Regions from separate parts of the Exiguobacterium sp. Helios genome, predicted to be linked through region 1. Evidence: a T-box and tRNA genes for the amino acid it is inferred to sense, from the RefSeq annotation. Region 1 holds a T-box; the other holds one or more tRNA genes.

What was found. A T-box is a leader RNA that pairs with one kind of tRNA and senses whether it is charged. The one in region 1 lies ahead of leuS (leucine--tRNA ligase), so its partner is inferred to be a tRNA-Leu.
Region 2: it has a tRNA-Leu gene. The T-box ahead of leuS (leucine--tRNA ligase) is inferred to sense a tRNA for this amino acid. The anticodon was not compared.

The regions. Positions count from the first base shown of each region.
Region 1 is NZ_CP053557.1:2,525,486-2,529,918, forward strand. Features, by position in the region: gene leuS (leucine--tRNA ligase) at 1-2,300, opposite strand, end outside; T-box leader at 2,348-2,569, opposite strand; gene HNY42_RS13140 (HAD family hydrolase) at 2,609-3,253, opposite strand; gene HNY42_RS13145 (peptidoglycan bridge formation glycyltransferase FemA/FemB family protein) at 3,316-4,347, opposite strand.
Region 2 is NZ_CP053557.1:1,956,776-1,961,208, forward strand. Features, by position in the region: gene HNY42_RS10315 (amino acid ABC transporter ATP-binding protein) at 270-998, opposite strand; gene HNY42_RS10320 (amino acid ABC transporter permease) at 995-1,639, opposite strand; gene HNY42_RS10325 (transporter substrate-binding domain-containing protein) at 1,676-2,440, opposite strand; tRNA gene HNY42_RS10330 (tRNA-Leu) at 2,631-2,714, opposite strand; gene HNY42_RS10335 (alpha/beta hydrolase) at 2,778-3,722, opposite strand; gene HNY42_RS10340 (hypothetical protein) at 3,745-4,086, opposite strand; gene HNY42_RS10345 (S66 family peptidase) at 4,107-4,433, opposite strand, start outside.

The sequences.
Region 1 (4,433 bases):
TCAATTTCTTCTTTCGTTGCGTCGATGCTGATGACGAGCTTCGAACGGACTTTGCCGTTGACTTGAATGACGAATTCCATTGTATCGCTGACGAGTTTCGTTTCATCGAATGTCGGCCATACCGCATATGTCAAGGTGTCGTCAAAGCCAAGTTGTTCCCATAACTCTTCCCCTAAGTGCGGAGCAACCGGAGTCAATAATTGAATGAACCCACGAAGGAAATGGCGTGGCAAGACCGGTTGTTTGTTTGCTTCGTTGACGAAGACCATCAACTGCGAAATGCCGGTGTTGAACTGAATATTCGTGAAATCTTCCGTTACTTTCTTAACCGTCTGGTGGTAGACACGTTCAAAGTCCGCATCGACTGTCGTCACATCTTGAATGTCCGCTGTCCGTTCAAACAGACGCCAGACGCGGTCAAGGAAACGACGTGCTCCATCTAGACCGTTCTCCGACCAGGAAACTGAAGCATCCAGTGGTCCCATGAACATCTCATATAAACGGAGCGTATCCGCACCGTGCGATTTGACGATTTCATCCGGATTGATGACGTTTCCGCGTGATTTCGACATTTTTTCGTTGTTTTCTCCGAGAATCATCCCTTGGTTATATAACTTTTGGAATGGTTCTTTCGTCGGTACGACACCGATATCATACAAGACTTTGTGCCAGAAGCGGGCGTAGAGTAAATGAAGTACGGCATGTTCAGCCCCTCCGATGTAAATATCAACCGGGAGCCAGTATTTTAATTTTTCCGGATCGGCAATCGCTTCTTCATTGTGCGGATCGATGAAGCGAAGGTAATACCAGCAGCTGCCGCCCCATTGTGGCATCGTATTCGTCTCACGACGCCCTTTAAGTCCTGTGACCGGATCCGTGTAATCGAGCCAGTCTTCAGCAAGAGCGAGTGGAGATTCACCCGTTCCCGACGGCTTGATTTCCGGAATCATCGGCAATTCAAGCGGAAGTTCTGATTTATCGAGCGTCTTCATCGTTCCGTCTTCCATGTGGACGACCGGAATCGGCTCACCCCAGTACCGTTGACGGCTGAATAACCAGTCACGCAACCGGAAAGTGATTTTTTTGCGTCCGACTTGATTCGTCTCAAGTTCAGCGATGATTGTCTCAATCGCTTCTTGTTTTGATAGTCCGTCGAGCATCTGTGAATTGACGTGCTCTCCTTCACCCGTGTACGCTGCTTCGTCGACGTTACCGCCTGTTACGACTTCGATGATTGGCAGGTCAAACTGTTTCGCAAATTCATGATCTCGCTCGTCATGTGCCGGTACGGCCATGATGGCGCCTGTCCCATATGTCGCGAGGACATAATCGGCGATCCAGATCGGCAGACGTTCTCCGGAAATCGGATTGACGGCAAAAGCTCCCGTGAAGACGCCTGTTTTTTCTTTCGCAAGATCTGTCCGCTCCAAGTCTGATTTCGTCTGAACAGATGCGATATACGTTTTAACAGCTTCTTCATGATCGGCTGTCGTGATGTCCGCGACGAACGGATGCTCCGGTGCAAGAACAAGGTAAGTTGCCCCGAAAATTGTATCCGGACGTGTCGTAAAGACCGTCACTTGTTTTTTATGACCGTCAATCGTAAAGTCGATTTCCGCCCCTTCCGATTTTCCGATCCAGTTCCGTTGCATTTCTTTCACCGATTCTGGCCAATCGAGTTCATCTAAATCTTCCAGTAAACGGTCCGCATACTCTGTGATTTTTAAGACCCACTGCCGCATCGGAACACGGACGACGGGATGATTGCCACGCTCCGACAGTCCGTCGATGACTTCCTCGTTCGCAAGGACTGTTCCAAGCGCCGGACACCAGTTAACCGCGACTTCGTCAACGAAAGCAAGTCCTTGTTCATACAATTTCGTAAAGATCCACTGTGTCCATTTGTAATAATTTGGATCCGTCGTATTGATTTCACGATCCCAATCATATGAGAATCCTAAATCTTTTAACTGACGTTTGAACGTCTCGATGTTTTGCGCTGTAAACTCCCGCGGATCATTCCCTGTATCAAGGGCATACTGTTCCGCTGGAAGTCCAAACGCATCCCATCCCATCGGATGAAGGACGTTGTACCCCTGCATCCGTTTCATCCGTGCGAGGATATCCGTTGCCGTGTATCCTTCTGGGTGTCCGACATGGAGTCCTGCTCCCGATGGATAAGGAAACATGTCTAACGCATAAAAACCTTCTTTTTCCGGATCTTCTGTTGTGACGAACGCATTGTCCTGTTCCCAGCGCGCTTGCCATTTCGGTTCGATTTCACGATGATTGTACGGCATCTCTATTCCTCCTCTGAATATACAAAAAACCGGTCTCCGCCCCTAGGAATAGGGACGAAAGACCGGTTTGTCTCCCGCGGTACCACCCACGTTGTCTGCTGAAGCAGACCACTTGATTCACGGATAACGGTGTGAAGGACCGGAGTTCGCTACTTGATTTCACGAATCATGCTCCCTGACGAGTTCACGGACGATTCCGACTGGTTTGCACCGATCACCAGCTCTCTAAACGGAATGACTCCCTTACTACTTCAGTTCGTCGCAATGGACTATCTATGTGTTAGTGTAAGCTGAATCTTCCCTTATCGTCAACGGTTCCGTAAAATTTCTCCGATTGCCGCATGCGACGAGACGACGTGGTCCGCGTGATGCAGGATTTGTGCCGGCATCCGTTCATCCAGCAAGGCGATGACTTCCATTCCTGCTTCCTTCGCCCCGATCATCCCGTTCGCTGCATCTTCAATCACGATACAAGCCTCCGGTGCTTGATCAATCCGTTGCGCCGCCAAGCGGAAAATCGCCGGATCCGGCTTCGACCGCGGGACTTCAAATCCGCTCGTGTACGCATCGACCGTCAATCCATAATGCGTGATGACGCGTGTGATTTTTTCAAGTGAACTGGAAGAAGCAATCGCAATCCGGTATCCTTCCATGCGGGCCAGTTCCATCAATTCTTTGACTCCGTCTTTTAGGCCGCATGCTTCCGGCTTCGCGTGTTGCTGGAATAATTCATGTTCGAGTGCCAGTAATGCTTCCGTAGAGTGAGGTAACTCATGTTGTGTAATCAGTTCTTCCCACATCTCGTCTCCTGTTTTCCCCATGAATGTCGCATACTGCGTATGATCGAGCGGGATAGATAACGTCTTAAACATGTGTTGGTGGACTTTAAAATATTGAATTTCACTGTCGAGAATGACACCATCCATATCAAAAATCAGACCTGTTTTTTTCATTTTTTCCCCTCCTGCTATCAGCCTACCAAAAAACCTGATCATCCGCAGACGATCAGGTGGATTCATGTCGCTAAAACCGTCTCTTGGTAGCGGTATTCCGGGAAATAGTCTACGTCTTGATCACTTCCATAGCGTTGGCACAATTTTTCATAGACATGAGGCAGAAGAATCGTTTTTCCTTGGTGGTATTCAAACATCCGGTATCCTGTGTAACGGCACTTGCTTTCAAACAGACTGTCCCGTTCCTTATATCCGCCGCCTAAATGTTGTTCGACCATCCCTGCCGTCTTGGAATGTAAGATCGCCTCATATTCCAGTCGCTGATTCGGAAACAGTTTATGTTCATCCCGTTGACATCCAATCAAATGTCCGTGTGCATACTCTTGTCCAAGCAATACGAAATAACCACCGACGGCTTCCCCTCTCCACTCGGCAATCAACAATAACGGTTCACACAGCTGTGTCGGCTGAAACAGTTGTTCAAAGTATTCAGGTGTAAAATAGTAATGGGAAGAGGCATCTTTCCGGTCCATCGTTTGGTAATAAAGACGGATAAAAGTTGGCAAATCTTCTTTTGATCCCCGACGGACTGTCAGCTCTGACGCCAATGACTTCCGGATCATACTCCGGTTTTTCTTATGAAACGTTTGCATGATTTCTTCCACGGTTGGCCGAAGATCGATGCTCGTCGTGTGGCGGATGAATTCCGTTTTCGTCCAATCCGCTATCCGTTTTTGATTTTCCGTCAATGGATTAAACCGAATCAGCTCCGAGACAATTTTGTGACGCATGGCCCATTGCCGAAAAGAACGCTTGGCATCTGCCAGTTCTTCCAACGTCAGTTCACCAACAACTTCCGGACCTCCATAACCATAAGGTGTAATCATATCAAAATACTCGGTGTCGAAAATACGCCTCTTCAAAAAAGGATAAAACAGTTCGCCTGACGCACCTTGAAAATAAACCAGTCCCGCCGTTTCATCGGCCCGTGCATTTAAACGGACGTATTCATAGCTATAAAAAATATCAAGTGATTTATTTTCGACAAGTGATGTCCAAGTCAGCTGATCTTCAACGAAAATACATTGCCTCATCTTTTACACCTCCGGCACACGACACGTCAAACATATTTTTTCTTTAATTTGGTTAATCAATTAATATTTTCCTTTTAATTGAATAC
Region 2 (4,433 bases), 570 kb from region 1:
TAATCGTCATGTTCCTGACATTTCATCCGAACATAACCCTTAACGAAGGCCTGTATGTCAAAAGTGTTTGCCTTAGTTATTATATTACTACTTCTTTTAGGTCAGTGCGTTTCGAATTCCCAATTTCTCCGTCACAAATGTATAAGTTTTTCTTATGACTGTACCCTGTGTTCTTTATGATTGAAACGTCTCTAGGCGAAAACAGGGGTTTTCATCAAAAAAAAGCAGGAATGACCTCCCTGAAGGTCATTCCTGCTTCATTTCATCATTTACAAAACTTTACTTAAAAAAGACTGTGTCCGTTCGTGTTGCGGAGAATCAAACAATAAACTCGGAATGTTTTCTTCGACGATAAAACCACCGTCCATGAAAAGAACACGATCCCCGACTTCACGGGCAAATCCCATCTCGTGCGTAACGACAATCATCGTCATCCCTTCGAGTGCCAATTGCTTCATAACGGCAAGAACATCCCCGACCATCTCTGGATCGAGTGCGGATGTCGGTTCGTCAAACAACATGATTTTCGGATTCATGGCCAGAGCACGGGCAATGGCGACCCGTTGTTTTTGACCACCGGACAGTTCACCCGGATAATTATCCGCTTTTTCCCGTAATCCCACTTTATCCAGCAATTCGAAAGCCCGCTGTTTCGCTTGAGTTTTATCCGTTTTCCGAACCTTCATCGGTGCAAGCGTCACGTTCTCGAGCACCGTCTTATGCGGAAACAAGTTGAAGTGTTGAAACACCATCCCTACTTCTTCCCGTACTTTATTGATATCGACTTTCGGATCCGTAATGTCGTGTGTATCGACAATCACGGTCCCTCCTGTAATATCCTCCAGCCGGTTTAAACAGCGGAGAAACGTACTTTTTCCGGATCCTGAAGGTCCGATGACACAAACGACTTCTTTTTCTTGAATCTCAACCGAAATATCCTTTAACACTTCGTTTGAACCAAATGACTTTTTTAATTGTTTTACTTCAATGATACTCATCGCAGTGTAAACCTCCGTTCCAAGAATTTCCCTAACAATGAAAGGAGATAGATGACGACGAAGTACATCAGACCGACAACTGTCCAAACGATGAACGGTTCAAATGTCGTCGCCTGTTGCACTTGTCCCTGTTGCGTCAAATCCGCGATCCCGATGATCGATAGTAACGACGTATCTTTTAGACTGATGATCGATTGGTTCGTAATCGTCGGCAACATCCGGCGGAAGGCTTGCGGTAAAACAATTTGCGTCATCGTTTGACGTCCTGTCATCCCGAGTGATCGTGAGGCCTCGGTTTGACCTTTATCAATCGATTGAATCCCTGCCCGGATGATTTCAGCAAAGTAGGCTCCGGCATTAATCGCAACTGTCAGGATTCCGGCATACATCCGGTCCATGGACAACCACTCGAGCGAGTTGAGTCCAAAATAGATAAAGAACAATTGGACGATAAAGGGGGTTCCCCGAATAACATCGATGTAGACGATGGCGATACCGTTTAAAATCTTAAGTGGTGATAAACGCATCAATGCGACGATCAAGCCGATTAAAAATCCGACGATGACCGCGATGATAAAGATATAAAGGGTGATCTGTAACCCTTCCAAGAAAAACGGAAACGCCGTTTTTGCGACTTCCATCAGTGACTCAACTCCCTTGTCATTCGTTCAAATAGCTTATTTCAAATACGTATCGACGATTTTGTCGTACTCGCCGCTTTCTTTCAGGTTAGCCAGTCCTTTATTGATTTTTTTCAACAACTCTTCGTTTTCACCTTTTAAGACAGCGATTCCGTAGTTATCCCCGTTCAAACGGTCTCCGACGAGTTTCAGACCAAGATTTTGTTGTTTGTTGGCATACGAGATGACCGGATAATCTTCAATCAATGCTGCAGCATTTCCGTTTTTGACTTCTTGGAACATGGCTGGACTGTCATTGAATTGTGTGACTGTGATACCGAGTTTATCTGCATTGTCCGTCGCATATTTTGCACCTGTCGTTCCTTTTTTGACCGCGACTTTCTGTCCTTTTAAATCATCGACCGACTTGATTTTATTGTTGTCATCTTTGACGACTAAAATCAATCCGGCTTTAAAGTACGGATCGGAGAACGTGACGACTTTTTTCCGCTCCGGCGTGATACTCATACCGGCAATTGCAACATCCAACTGGTTCGCTTGAAGAGCCGGAATGATTCCGCTGAAGTCCATTGCTTCAAACTTGATTTTAAACCCTTGATCCTTTGCAATGGCTTTGATGAGATCGATATCGATCCCCTTGTACGTGTCCCCGTCTTTATATTCGAACGGTGGATACGTGACATCGATTCCGACTTTATACGTCTTGTCTTTCGACACCTCGTCCTGTGATCCGATACTGCATGCACTCAATACCATTAAACAGCTGAGCAGTAAAAATAAAACCGATAAATGCTTTTTCATGTTGTTACTCCTCTCTTGAAGACAAATGCCTTCTCCCTTGTAATTTCCTTAAAATCTTTTCCTTAACACATATTTTATCAGAAAAATTCAAATTTTACGAACAAACTTGTTAAGGACATGAATCAAAAATTTTTATAAAAAAAATAGAAGCCCACTTCTTACGAAGAGTACTCCTATTTTCACTTAAAAATGCCGCCGAGAGGACTTGAACCTCCACGGTGTTGCCACCACTAGATTCTGAGTCTAGCGCGTCTACCAGTTCCGCCACGACGACTTCTATTTATGTTATTAGAATACTAAATAGTGTTTTTGATGTCAACGATTTCACGCATTTTTTTTACACGCGTTCCATTGGTTCGCCTAAAATCCGACGGACAAATGTTTCGACGACCGCATCATAAGTGTCCGGATCTTCAAAGTAAGCCATCGCGTGGGCAGCATTCGGAATGACTACCAATTCTTTTTCTGTCGGACAGGCTTGATACAATTCATAGACCATCGAGGTTGGAACAAACGTATCCGCTCCACCGTGTAAAAACAGAATTGGCACCGTCGCCCGCTTCACTTGTTTAAGTGCAGACGCTTCACTGAAAAAATAACCTGCTTTCATTTTCGTCAAAATGCTTGTCATCGTCAAAAATGGAAAATGGGGCAGACGGTACATCCGTTTCATTTGATAGGCAAGGACGGCATTGACCGACGTGTAGGCACAATCGGAGATAATTCCTTTGATTTGCGGCGGCAAAACTTCACCACTTGTCATCAGAACGGTCGCTCCCCCCATTGAGACACCATGTAAGAAAATCGCACTTTCTTGTCCAAGACGGGCCACCAGGTACTCGGTCCACCGAAGACAATCTTCACGGTCATGCCAACCAAATCCGATATAGTTCCCGTCACTTTTTCCGTGTCCTCGGTTGTCCGGCATCATGACATGGAAACCGGCTTGATGATACAGATACGCAAATCCGGCTAAGTCTGTTCCGACTCCACCGTATCCGTGAACTAAAATGACGACCCGATTCGATGGAACAAGCGGCGGTAAGTAATGCCCGCGTAAGGTTAATCCATCATGCGCCTTTACTTCAATCAGCTCCAGCGGCTGTTCTTTGATCCACGTTTGACCCGGTTGCATCAGACGAACCATCTCGTCACTCAAATCACGGTTGTTGGATAAAAAGGGTTTCGGATTGGTCGCAATCGCCATTTCATAAAAGTAATAACTCGCCGCGAGCATCCCTGAACCGATTACACCTAAGCCGATTTTTGTTCGTGTTCGCATTGCTTCCACTCCTCATCTGCTCTTATAAATCAATTTGTAATTGTGCCGAAGACTCGGCATCTTCTTCTTGTAAAATTTGTTGCCGCAGACGATGTTCGTGTTGTGCCTTTCGGTAAGCAAATTCCTGAACTAATTCTTGTCCTGTGAAACCTTCGTCGACGATGTCCGACAGCAAATCCGTTTCCGTCGTGACGATTTCCTGTGGATTGCGGATAATCAACACTTGACCGACCTGCGCCAACATCAGTTCATCTTTTAACTGTAATGCATCATAAAATGGTTCAGGTAAGGTCATCCGACGTGTTTCCGGATTGATGTGTATCCGTTTATACGCTGCTAACGATTGAAACTTCCGACTCGCCATATCTGTCCTCCTCTTCTAGATCACTGAAACGTCATGTCTAATCTAGAATCTTTTCCTTGAATCGTGATGGTTGCCGATGCTCCGTTGACGAGTGTCATTTGCGGCGGTTGATGTCCGATGTCGAGATCGTAAAACACCGGGATATTCAACAGTCTTTTAAACGTTTCATAGACATCTAGGATCGTATAATCTTCGATCGTCCGACCACCTGCCGTTCGTCCGAACACGATTCCAGATGTCCGCTCGAACCAACCCGCGAGATACATCTGCATCAGTGAACGGTGAACGTCAGTAGCGCTCGCTTCCGACACTTCGAAATACCAAAGAATCGGTTCTTCGTTAATCTG